Regions from separate parts of the Pseudocitrobacter sp. CD920760 genome, predicted to be linked through region 2. Evidence: predicted binding sites of a transcription regulator. Region 2 holds the regulator's gene; each other region holds the start of a gene.
What was found. Region 2 encodes Fur, which represses iron uptake genes when iron is present. Its sites were predicted from a motif close to ATAATAATGAGAACNACTATCAA; they were not measured.
Positions count from the first base shown of each region.

Region 1: exbB (tol-pal system-associated acyl-CoA thioesterase) is a predicted target of Fur. The motif match lies at 1,804-1,826, and genes of this name have one in related genera.
Region 3: sufA (Fe-S cluster assembly scaffold SufA) is a predicted target of Fur. The motif match lies at 2,212-2,234, and genes of this name have one in related genera.

Region 1 covers NZ_CM173490.1:4,446,312-4,450,524, reverse strand. The annotation lists gene yghB (DedA family general envelope maintenance protein YghB) at 1-183, opposite strand, end outside; gene metC (cystathionine beta-lyase) at 450-1,637, opposite strand; gene exbB (tol-pal system-associated acyl-CoA thioesterase) at 1,888-2,622, shown strand; gene exbD (TonB system transport protein ExbD) at 2,629-3,054, shown strand; gene AC1MKH_RS20825 (methyl-accepting chemotaxis protein) at 3,388-4,213, shown strand, end outside.
Region 2 covers NZ_CM173490.1:1,555,156-1,559,368, reverse strand. The annotation lists gene ybfF (esterase) at 100-864, shown strand; gene ybfE (LexA regulated protein) at 994-1,287, shown strand; gene fldA (flavodoxin FldA) at 1,438-1,968, shown strand; gene fur (ferric iron uptake transcriptional regulator) at 2,251-2,703, shown strand; gene chiQ (ChiQ/YbfN family lipoprotein) at 2,817-3,149, opposite strand; gene chiP (chitoporin ChiP) at 3,201-4,213, opposite strand, start outside.
Region 3 covers NZ_CM173490.1:2,953,877-2,958,089, forward strand. The annotation lists gene sufC (Fe-S cluster assembly ATPase SufC) at 1-287, opposite strand, end outside; gene sufB (Fe-S cluster assembly protein SufB) at 304-1,791, opposite strand; gene sufA (Fe-S cluster assembly scaffold SufA) at 1,803-2,171, opposite strand; gene AC1MKH_RS13865 (YegP family protein) at 2,544-2,735, shown strand; gene menI (1,4-dihydroxy-2-naphthoyl-CoA hydrolase) at 2,773-3,183, opposite strand; gene ydiJ (D-2-hydroxyglutarate dehydrogenase YdiJ) at 3,180-4,213, opposite strand, start outside.

The DNA of each region.
Region 1 (4,213 bases), 2.4 Mb from region 2:
GATGAGCGCGCCTGCGAGCAGCAACAGGCTGTCGCCCGGCAGGAAGGAAGCCGGAAGCAGACCGTTTTCTAAAAACAGCGTGGCAAACATGACCAGATAAACCACCCCCACAACGTGAGGATTCGCCAGCGCGGCAAAGTCATGCTGCCAGAGCGCGGCGACAATATCTTGAATGACGACCATGGACTTTCCTGTGGAACAGCATTTTCGCTTATTGTACTCCCGAATTGCCCGAAACTCTTTGATCCCTCGCGCAACAACGCACGCGCAGCTGTTCAGGAATAAGAACAACCTGAGCACTATGCGTTTACGCCGGGATGTTCTGGCCATTCGGCAGAGAGACTGTTCTCAAAATCATGAAAATACGCGAGGCTTTGCGCGGCGCGTATCTTCAGGAACATTGCTAACCAGACAGCCCGAGGCGAAACGCCGCCGGGCCTGAGGCTATTTTACACAATACGCGCGAAGCCTGCTGCTAAATCAGCGATAAGATCGTCAATGTTTTCTAAACCAATATGTAAGCGAATAAGGGTGCCGGTAAAGTCCACTTCGCCGCCGGGGCGAATCTCCGCCAGCTGTTCTGGCTGGTTAGGCAGAATCAGCGACTCAAAACCGCCCCACGAGTAGGCCATGCTGAACAGGGAGAAGTTGTCGAGGTAAGTCGCAAGCTCAGCATCGGTTAAGCGCTTTTTCAGCACGAAGGAGAACAAGCCGCTGCTGCCTGTAAAATCTCGTTTCCAGTATTCGTGACCTTTACTGCCCGGCAGCGCCGGATGATTCACGCGGGCAACCTGCGGATGCTGTTCCAGCCATTCGGCAATTTTCAGGCTGCTTTCATGATGCTGACGCAGGCGAACGCCAAGTGTGCGCAGGCCTCGACTGGTCATGTAGGCGGTGTCCGCATCCAGCATCTGGCCCATCAGATACGCATTTTCGCGCAGTTGCGCCCAGCAGCGTTCGTTGGATACCGCGGTACCGACCATCGCGTCAGAGTGGCCAATCAGGTACTTCGTGCCAGCCTGAATCGAGATATCAATGCCGAAATCGAGCGCTTTAAACAGCACGCCTGCCGCCCAGGTGTTGTCGATCATAATGATTGCATCCGGCGCAACGCTGCGCACGGCGGCAACAATCGCCGGAACATCGTGAACTTCCATGGTGATTGAACCCGGGGATTCCAGGAACACCACTTTGGTATTGGGCTGAATCAGGCGCACGATGTCGCTGCCGATCAGCGGGTCGAACCAGCCGGTGGTGACGCCGAGTTTACCGAGTATTTTGGTGCAGAAATCCTGGCTCGGCTCATAGGCGGTATTGGTCATCAACACATGATCGCCCTGTTCAACAAAGGCCAGAATCGTATTGGCGACCGCCGCTGCGCCGCAAGGGAAGAGGGCGCAGCCCGCGCCGCCTTCCAGCTCACACATCGCTTCCTGTAAAGAGAAGTGGGTGAGCGTACCGCGACGCCCGTAGAAGAGTTCGCCTTTCGCGCGATTGCGGGTGGCATGTTTCTTCGCCTCAACGGTGTCGAACACCAGCGAAGAGGCGCGCTGAATGACGCTGTTTACCGAACCCTGCGTGTACTTTTTACTCCGCCCGGCGTTGACCAGCGCGGTATCCAGGTGCTTATCTGCCATGTCTCTCCTGCCTATTTTTATACGTCTGGACGTCTAAACTATCACGATTGTTGCAGGATGTACCCGCTCGCGCGACATAAAGCAGAAAATTTCTCAAAAATCGCGGTGGTGACTTTTTTACTGCGTAAGCGCAAGGAAAATAAGTATGATTTGAGTCACTATGTAAATACTAATGAGAACTACTATCAATTCGACGTCGTTTTGATATTATTGTGCTCAGATTTTGTGATTTATGTCCTGGAGATACAGAGTGGGTAATAATTTGATGCAGACGGATCTCTCCGTTTGGGGTATGTATCATCATGCCGACATCGTTGTTAAAGTGGTTATGATTGGCCTGATTCTGGCATCCGTAGTCACCTGGGCCATCTTCTTTAGTAAGAGCGCAGAGTTGTTCTCCCAGAAGCGTCGCCTCAAACGCGAGCAGCAGCTGTTAGCGGAAGCCCGCTCTATCGATCAGGCGCACGAAATCGCCGCCGCCTTCCACGGGAAAAGCCTAAGCACGCAACTGATTCATGAAGCGCAGGACGAGCGCGAGCTTTCTGCGGGTTCAGAAGACAATGAAGGGATTAAAGAGCGTACTGGCTTCCGCCTGGAACGTCGTGTTGCCTTCGTGAGTCGTAATATGAGTCGCGGGACCGGCTATCTCGCGACTATCGGCGCCATTTCTCCGTTTGTCGGTCTGTTCGGTACCGTTTGGGGTATCATGAACAGCTTCATCGGTATTGCGCAGACGCAAACCACCAACCTGGCCGTTGTTGCGCCGGGGATCGCAGAAGCGCTGCTGGCGACCGCAATTGGTCTGTTTGCCGCGATTCCGGCGGTGGTTATCTATAACGTCTTCGCCCGTCTGATTGGCAGCTATAAAGCAAACCTCAGCGATGTTGCTGCGCAGGTTCTGCTGCTGCAAAGCCGCGACCTGGACCTCCACGCCAGCGGCGTGACCCAGCCGGTACGTTCCGCACAGAAATTACGAGTAGGTTGATGCCCCATGGCAATGCGTCTTAATGAAAATCTGGACGATAACGGCGAAATGCATGAAATCAACGTGACGCCGTTTATCGACGTTATGTTGGTTCTGCTGATCATCTTCATGGTTGCCGCGCCACTGGCGACGGTGGATGTGAAGGTCAATCTGCCGGCGTCTTCCAGCCAACCGCAGCCGCGCCCGGAAAAACCGGTCTACCTGTCGGTGAAAGCAGATAAGTCGATGTTCCTGGGTAATGACCCCATTACCGATGAGAACATGGTAAACGCGTTGAACACGCTGACGGAAGGGAAGAAAGATACCACTATCTTCTTCCGTGCCGATAAAACCGTCGACTATGAAACGATGATGAAGGTGATGGACACTCTGCATCAGGCCGGTTATCTGAAGATTGGTCTGGTAGGGGAAGAACACGCGGGGGTGAAGTAAAGCCCCTCACCCCGGCCCTCTCCCTCAGGGAGAGGGTGAAAACCGCACTCACTTAAACCCTGGCTCTGTCGGTTCCCTCTCCCTTGAGGGAGAGGGTTGGATTAGGGGGTAAACACCGCACATTTCCCCTAAGTCTTCTCTCCTAATAAATACGTCCCCACAACACAATTATTTATCTCTGCTTTAAATTAAATTTAATTCTTTATTAAGTAGTAATAAAAACGCGTGTAAAGAATATATTCTTTCCCTCCGCTGGTAATGATTAATAAACTCTCTACGCTTATTTATGGCGCTAAAAATACTAATAACATTACCTGCATAGTGCGGAACAATATGGATAAATCAAACAAAACAAATGCTCGCGGATCGCTGCGTGAAAGCATCTCTGTTTCTACTCTTCGCCAACGGGCCGATGACCAGATGTTGGCGCTGGTGTGGCTGCTTTGGGCTATCTCGCTGGTTGTGGGCTGGATAGTCGGGAATGCGCTGGTGGCGCTATTTTTCGCAACGCCTTTAGCGATTCTGGCCACGCTTGTCACCGCATTTTTTCGCGGGCGCTTAATGTCACGGTTGGTTTTTGCGTTTATCCTGATGGCCTTTTCCGCATTGCTTATTCAGCTTGGCGAGGGCGAAACGGAATATCACTTCTCTGTTTTTGTGCTTTTATCCGCGTTGCTGGCCTGGCGTGACTGGCGTCCGTTAGTGATGGGCGCGGCGGTCATTGCGGTGCACCATTTAGTCTTTAACTATTTGCAGGCCTATAACCTTTATCACATCGTTATTTTTATGCATACCGGACTGCATATGGTGATGATGCATGGCGCGTTTGTGGTGGCGCAAACCCTATTCCTGGTCGTACTGGCGGTGCGTATGGAACAGGATGCGATATCTGCAAGTGAGGTGGCGAAACTGGCGGCGGTCATTAATTGTGAACCCGGAAGCCTGACCCTGGCGCGAGAATCAAACAACAGCCATTCGCCGTTCGCCCGTACGTTTAGCCGAACGCTTGGCGCGATGCGTAACACACTGGAGCAGGTGAGTGGCAATGTCGGTCAGTTGCTGGATGCCTCGCAAACGATTTTGCAGCGCAATACCGCGCTATCAGAGCGCACCGACAGCCAGGCCACTTCTCTCGCTATCGCCGCCAGCGCGATGGAAC
Region 2 (4,213 bases):
ATAGCGGCAAAAATGGGATAAAAATCGTATCTTGCCCCTGAACGTGAGAATGTCCAACATAATACCCTAACCCGACAGAGCGAAAAAAAGAACTTTGCTATGAAATTGAATACCCGAGCGCAATCTGCACAAAACCTGCACAATAATTCCCCCATTCTGCTCGTTCACGGCCTTTTCGGCAGCCTGGACAACCTTGGCGTACTGGCGCGCGACCTGGTGACCGACCACGATATCCTGCAAGTGGATATGCGTAATCACGGTCTTTCTCCGCGAGCGGATGAGATGAACTACCCGGCGATGGCCCAGGATCTGCTGGATACCCTCGACGCCCACAACATCGAGAAAGCCACGGTGATTGGTCACTCGATGGGCGGCAAAGCGGTGATGGCCCTGACCGCGCTAGCCCCGGAACGCATCGATAATCTGGTCGCTATTGATATCGCGCCGGTGGATTATCATGTGCGTCGCCACGATGAGATTTTTGCGGCGATTAACGCAGTCACCAACGCAGGTGTCTCCTCACGCCAGCAGGCCGCAACCGTGATGCGCGAATTTTTAGCCGAAGAAGGTGTGATTCAGTTTCTGCTGAAGTCGTTTGTTGACGGCGAGTGGCGCTTTAACGTACCGGTGCTGTGGGATCAGTACCCGCACATCGTCGGCTGGGAGACGATTCCGGCGTGGGATCATCCGGCACTGTTTATCCCCGGCGGAAATTCGCCTTATGTTACCGAAACTTACCGTAACGACCTGCTCTCGCAATTCCCACAGGCGCGTGCGCACGTCATTGCAGGCGCTGGCCACTGGGTGCATGCGGAAAAACCGGACGCGGTGCTGCGCGCCATCCGCCGATATTTAGCAGACTGATTAAAAACTCAACGACCGCGCGCCATTATGGCCGTGGTCGTTGGCGTGTCGGTTGCACTGATGTATGATTGCGCGCTGTCTGCACCGGGCGTTTCCCGGTAGCTTGTTTCCCCGAAGTCACTCTGAATCATGGCAAAAGAACAAACGGACCGAACGACAATTGATTTGTTCGCAAATGAGCGTCGGCCGGGAAGACCCAAAACCAATCCGCTTTCGCGTGACGAACAGCTGCGCATCAATAAGCGTAATCAATTAAAACGCGATAAAGTTCGCGGTTTGAAGCGCGTCGAGCTGAAACTCAATAACGATGCGGTAGATGCCCTGAACGAACTGGCAACCGCGCGCGATATGAGTCGCAGTGAGCTTATCGAAGAGATTCTGATGAGCCAGTTAGCCCTGCTTCGCGCGCAGGAAAAGCTCTGAAAATTTCATAAAATCCCGCTTTCATGTAGCAGAGTGTGCAGTCCGGTACGATTGCTGATTCCGCACCCTTCTCTGTTCTGCTATGATTGCCCTTATCTGTGGGCAATACGCCACCACCATATCATTAAGTTTCAAGAGGTTATTTAACTCATGGCAATCGTTGGCATTTTCTTTGGTAGCGACACCGGCAATACCGAAAATATTGCAAAAATGATTCAGAAACAGCTTGGTAAAGACGTTGCCGACGTGCATGACATTGCCAAGAGCAGCAAAGAAGACCTGGCTGCATTCGACATTCTGCTGCTGGGTATCCCTACCTGGTACTACGGTGAAGCCCAGTGCGACTGGGACGATTTCTTCCCGACGCTGGAAGAAGTTGATTTCAATGGCAAACTGGTTGCACTGTTCGGCTGCGGCGACCAGGAAGACTATGCGGAATACTTCTGTGATGCGCTGGGCACTATCCGCGACATCATCGAACCGCGCGGTGCGACCATCGTCGGCCACTGGCCAACAGCGGGTTACCACTTCGAAGCCTCTAAAGGCCTGGCCGATGACGACCACTTCGTAGGTCTGGCTATTGATGAAGATCGTCAGCCGGAACTGACCGCTGAACGTGTAGAAAAATGGGTAAAACAGATTTCTGAAGAGCTGCATCTGGAAGAGATCAAAAACGCCTGATTCTTGATGCGGCGTGACTTTTCAAATCACGCCGCATTAATAGGTAGAAGCAATCAAAATAATAGCTACAATTTTTTAACTTTTGAGCGTAAATCTGTACAATATCTTCTGAATTTAGCGAGTTTGCTGGTCAAGCCTCGTTTTCGAAATCTTTATTCGCCCAGGTCTTGCTGTTTTCATTTAGAAGGCGTCATTCTATAATGAGACGCATTACACTCGGTGCACTCTCTGTGATACTTCCGCGTTTGGAAGTCAATCGTTTAGCAACAGGACAGATTCCGCATGACTGACAACAATACCGCATTAAAGAAGGCTGGCCTGAAAGTCACACTTCCCCGGTTAAAGATCCTGGAAGTGCTTCAGGAACCAGACAATCACCATGTCAGCGCGGAAGACTTATACAAACGCCTGATCGACATGGGTGAAGAGATTGGTCTGGCGACCGTCTACCGCGTTCTGAACCAGTTTGATGACGCGGGCATTGTCACGCGCCATAATTTTGAAGGTGGCAAGTCCGTTTTCGAACTGACTCAACAACACCATCACGATCACCTGATCTGCCTCGACTGCGGCAAGGTTATCGAATTCAGCGATGATTCCATCGAAGCTCGTCAGCGTGAAATTGCCGCGAAACACGGTATCCGCTTAACCAACCACAGCCTGTACCTGTATGGTCACTGTGCTGAGGGCGACTGCCGCGAAGATGAACACGCGCACGATGGCGTAGAGAAGTAATTTCTTCGAGATTCTGAAAAGCCAACCTTCGGGTTGGCTTTTTTATTGCCTCTGTAAAGACAAAAAAAGCCGGAGACGCTTTAGGTCCCCGGCTCTGTGCAGGCCTTATTGTCTTACTTTGTCGTGTTATTACTGCGAATTTCCTGCCAGATTAACCCGCAATCTTTCTTCACGGCCTGATCGTTACCGGTTTTTCTCGCCAGAATGCACGCCTGATAATCGCTTACCCGCACGGTCTCCTGATTGGCAAACTGCTGGTGCGCCTTCTCCTGCTTCAGCACGTTCAGCACCTGCTGGCAGGCTTCGATTTTTTCCGGCGAGCCTTCTGCGGTGTTGATACAGGCGCTATAGGCATCTTTTAAACGCGTATCTTCTTTTGGTGCTTCAGACTGAGCGCAGCCCGCCAGCGCCGCGACCAGCGCAGCAATCATCACTGTTTTTTTCATGTTATTAGCCTTATACGACACGGCGGGCTCTGCGGCCCGCCTGAATACTTATCAGAAGATGGTGAACGGTGCGATAACCATAAATTTCACGTCACGTTCATCCTGGAAGATGTTGCCGTAACCACCGCTCCAGCTCGGGATATCCGAGTGGTTGTCGTACTGGGTGAAGTGCAGTTTTAACAGAGTACCTTTCGCGCGGCCTTCCTGTACGGTGTATGCCACATCGAAGCTGTAAGAAGACTCTTCGATAGTTTTGTTTTTGTCGTAGTACGCGTCCGGGTTGATCTGCCAGGTAGACGGTTTGGCATCCCAGGCGTAGACGTATGATGCACCTACAGCCCAGCCCGGCAGGTTCCAGTTCTTCAGGTCATACATCGCACCGAAGAACACCGCTTTTTCGCCGTTGGCGTTGAAGTCAGAACGGTTATCCCACCACACATCGAGGCGACCGTTAGAGGAGGCGTAGGTTGGCGTCATACGCTGCAGGAAGTAGCCCTGCTGGCCTTCAGCCTTAACCCAGGTCCCTTCCAGACGCAGGTCAACCTGCCCCACTTTGTAACCGAAGGTCAGCGCCTGCAACCACGCGGTGCCGTCATAAATATCGTTTACGGTGCGGTCATCCACTTTATCGCGGGTACCGTAGAACTGATAGCTGGTAGACAGCGGGCTACCGGCGATATCAAATTTGTAGCTGGCTTTGGCAAAGTACTGATCGACATAGCCTTCCGCCTGACCAAATGCCGCTTCCAGTACCAGGTCATTTTTGAAGTCATATTTCATACCGATGGAGTGCAGATAATCGACTTTCGTGCGCTTATCGTTCTGGTAGAAATTATCCATTTCGATATGCCATGGGGCCTTATATTCATTGGTCCACATGTAGGAGAAGCTCAGCGCGCCAGCATCGCCGTAATCAAAGTTCGCGCCCGCTTCTGCACCCTGATAGGTGCCTGGCATAAAGCTCCAGTGCGGCGCTAACAACGTTTGGCCGGTTGGCTGAATATAACCACCACGCGCCCAAACCGGGCCATACTTAAATTTCGCAGCGGCTTTATAAAGGCTCA
Region 3 (4,213 bases), 1.4 Mb from region 2:
TGGTTGCTGACGCCCGGAATTTCCACCGGATACTGGAAGGCCATAAAGATACCTTCCCCCGCCCGATCTTCAGGAGAGAGCTCCAGCAGGTCTTTGCCCTTGAAGGTGACCGCGCCGCCGGTGACTTCATAGTCTTCGCGTCCGGCGAGCGTGGCGGAAAGCGTACTTTTCCCGGAGCCGTTCGGCCCCATGATGGCGTGCACTTCCCCTGGTTTTACATCAAGGCTCAAGCCGCGCAGGATTTCTTTCTCTTCAACGGCAACCTGTAAATCTTTAATACTTAACATAGAGATCCCTTAATCCTTATCCGACGCTGTGTTCGAGGCTTATCGCCAGCAGTTTTTGCGCTTCCACGGCAAACTCCAGCGGCAGCTCGGAGAAGACGTCCTTACAGAAGCCATTGACGATCATTGAGATCGCATCGTCTTCGCTGATCCCACGTTGCAGACAGTAGAACAGCTGGTCTTCGCCGATACGCGAGGTGGTGGCTTCATGTTCCAGCTGTGCGCTGTTGTTGCGGCATTCGACATACGGGAAGGTGTGCGCGCCGCAGTCCGGGCCAATCAGCATCGAGTCACACTGGGTGAAATTACGCGCATTGGTCGCGGTCGGCATGATTTTCACCAGCCCGCGATAACTGTTCTGGCTGTGTCCGGCGGAGATCCCTTTCGAGATGATCGTCGATTTGGTGTTTTTGCCGATGTGGATCATTTTGGTGCCGGTATCGGCCTGCTGATGCCCGCTGGTCAGCGCCACCGAGAAGAACTCGCCAATCGAGTTATCACCGCGCAGTATGCAGCTCGGGTATTTCCAGGTGATGGCGGAACCCGTTTCCGACTGGGTCCACGACATTTTGCTGTTTTCGCCTTCGCACAGGGCGCGCTTGGTGACAAAGTTCAGGATCCCGCCGGTGTTGTTATCGCCGGGGAACCAGTTTTGTACCGTGGAGTATTTCACTTCCGCATCTTTGTGGATGATGACTTCCACCACCGCCGCGTGCAGCTGATAACTTTCACGCACCGGGGCGGAACACCCTTCGATGTAGCTCACATAGCTGCCTTCATCGGCAATCAGGATCGTGCGTTCAAACTGACCGGTTTTTTCGGCGTTAATTCGAAAATAGGTCGACAGCTCCATCGGGCAGCGCACACCTTTCGGGATGTAGATGAAGGTTCCATCTGACGCCACTGCCGCGTTCAGCGCGGCAAAAAAGTTATCGTTCGACGGCACCACCGTGCCCAGATACTGTTTCACCAGTTCCGGATGATCGTGGATTGCTTCGCCGAACGAACAGAAAATAATGCCCTGCTCAGAGAGTTTTTCCCGATAGGTGGTGGCCACAGAAACCGAATCGAATATCGCATCGACGGCCACTTCTTTGCCTTCGCGCACCGGTACGCCGAGCTGATTAAACGCCGCTTCGACTTCATCGGTGAGGAAGGTATTGGCGCCTGTCTGTTGCACCGCGCCAGGCTCAGAGGCACAGGTTTCATCGCAGTTACCGCAGGACGGCGCAGAGTAGTAGCTGTAATCCTGGTAATTGAGCGAAGCATAGTTCGCTTTCAACCAGTGCGGCTCTTTCATCTGCTCCCAGGCGTGGAAGGCATTCAGGCGAAACTCGAGCATCCATTCGGGCTCGTTGCGTTTTGCCGAAATGGCACGGACCACCTCTTCGTTGATCCCTTTTGCCAGTTCATCGGTCTTTAACTGGGTGAAGAAGCCCTCTTTGTAATTCAGCGGGCCGCCGGTCCAGGTTTTGACATCGTCAGTTGCTTCAGTATTGCGCGTCATAATCGTACCGCCTATACCCCAAAACTTTCGCCGCAGCCGCATTCGTTCTGCGCTTTCGGGTTATGAAATTTAAATATCTGATTTAATCCTTCGCGCACGTAATCCACTTCGGTGCCGTCGATAAACGGCATCGCCGAAAGAGGCACCCACAGTTTTGCGCCGTCAGACTCAAATAACAGATCATCGGCATGGGGCTCGGTTACCGTATCCAGCACATAGCCAAACCCGGCACAGCCGGTCTGCTTCACGCCGAGGCGCACGCCCTGCATACCTGGTTGTTTGCTGACCAGATTGCGAATTTGTGTTGCTGCCGCGGGCGTTAACGTCAGGCCACGCCAGGCAAAATCATTCGGATCAAACGTTCCAGAATCTACTTCCATTGGTCTACCTCATCGGTTAAGCCATCGAAGGCATAACACTATGTTAGTGATAATGATTATCACTTCAACCCATCTGCAACAGGGGTATTACCTTCGGACCTGTTTTACAGCGGCTTTTTATAAGCATAGACCCTGATTCTGCGGGCAACCGGGATAGATGATTTTTTACAACACTTTGAAAAATAATAGATTAAGAAGAGGTAATTACTGGAAGTGGTTGATGAATAAAACATGCATCGCTAATGCCTATTTATTTGATAGCTTTTCGGCCTCTCTGCGCCTTTCAGCTCACATCCTCGGTACGCTAACTTGCCGGATCGCCAAATCTGACCTAAATCATTGATGACCCCTTCAAAACTATCGGGAGAAATCATGGGTTATTATGTGCTTAAGAAGTCAGAAAAAGCCGTTGCGCAGCCGTGGTATTTTTTACTGAAGGCCGATAATCACGAAACCATCGCCACCAGTGAGATGTACTCGAGCAAGGACGCGGCGAAGAAAGGTATTGCCTCCGTTCAGAAGAACGGCGCGAGCGAAACGATTAAAGACGATACGGCGAAATAAACAAAAGGCCCAGGAATTTGGGCCTTTTGCATCTGTTTTACACCACGGCGGTGGTCAGGCGCGATGTGCAACACAAGCGCCCTTCCTCATCGAAGATTTCGATTTGCCACACCTGGCTGCGACGCCCGGTGTGGATCGCTTTACAGACGCCGCGAACCCGGCCGCTACGCACCGAGCGGATATGGTTGGCATTGATTTCCAGCCCGACAACTTTTTGATCGCCCTCGGTACAGAGATAGCCCGCCATTGAGCCCAGTGTCTCGGCGAGAACAACGGACGCTCCACCGTGTAACAGACCGAATGGCTGATGCGTGCGATGATCAACGGGCATCGTCGCCTCCAGCGCATCATTGGTTAACGCAACATAGCGAATATCCAGCAGCGCCATCATCGTCCCTTCGTTCATCGCATTCAGGGCATCGAGGGTCGTCTGTCGTCTCCAAATCATCCAATAATCTCCAGAAGTGCCTGTAACGGATGGCGCACGCCATTACCTTCCACGCGCTTCACCTGACTACGACATGAGTATCCGGTTGCCAGGCAGCGATTACGCGGCAGGCGTTGCATGGCCTGCTGCCATGATAGCGCATAAATCCCCAGCGAGTTTTGGTGGTTTTTCTTTTCGTGGCCATAGGTTCCCGCCATCCCGCAGCAGCCGACGTTGACGTTTTCCAGCTTCGCGCCAAACCGGGCAAAAATGGTGGCCCACTGTTTTGGCGCGGAAGGCAGTGCGGTAACCTCGGTACAGTGCCCAAACAAATACCAGGGCTCGCCGCCGGATTCGTGGCTATCGATACCGTCCAGTGCCTGAGGCAGCCATTCATGGACCAGCATGACGTTGAAGTCGCCGCGTTTATCGCCCAACACTTGCTTGTATTCATCGCGGTAACACAGCACCAGCGCCGGATCGACGCCCACCATAGGAATGCCCAATTCCGCCACACGATTCAGGTACTCCGCCGTTTTACGTGCGGTTTTGGTAAAGCGGGTGACGAAACCTTTAATATGCTGCGCTTTACCATTGGGTGAGAACGGCAGCAGCACAGGTTGAAGGCCCAGCTTATCGATCAGACGAATGAAGTCGGCCACCACCTGCGCATCGTAGTAGCTGGTGAAAGGATCCTGCACCACCAGCACGGTCATCGCTTTTTGTTCGGGTGTTAGCGCTTCCAGCTGTTCCAGCGTCATATTGGCGGAACGGTGAGAGATCATCTGCTTTTGTAACGATGGCGCGGAAAGCATCGGCAAATCAATCATGCCAATGTGTTTTTCCGACAGCTTGCGTACCAGCGGTTGATTCATAAAGAAGTTAAAGGTTTTCGGCGCGCGCGCCATCAGCGGCGCATAACTTTCAACCGTCGCCACCAGATGATCGCGTACCGGACGCAGATAACGCGTGTGATAAAGCTGTAAGAAACGCGCGCGGAAATCCGGCACATCAATTTTGATTGGGCATTGGGTGGAACAGGCTTTACAGG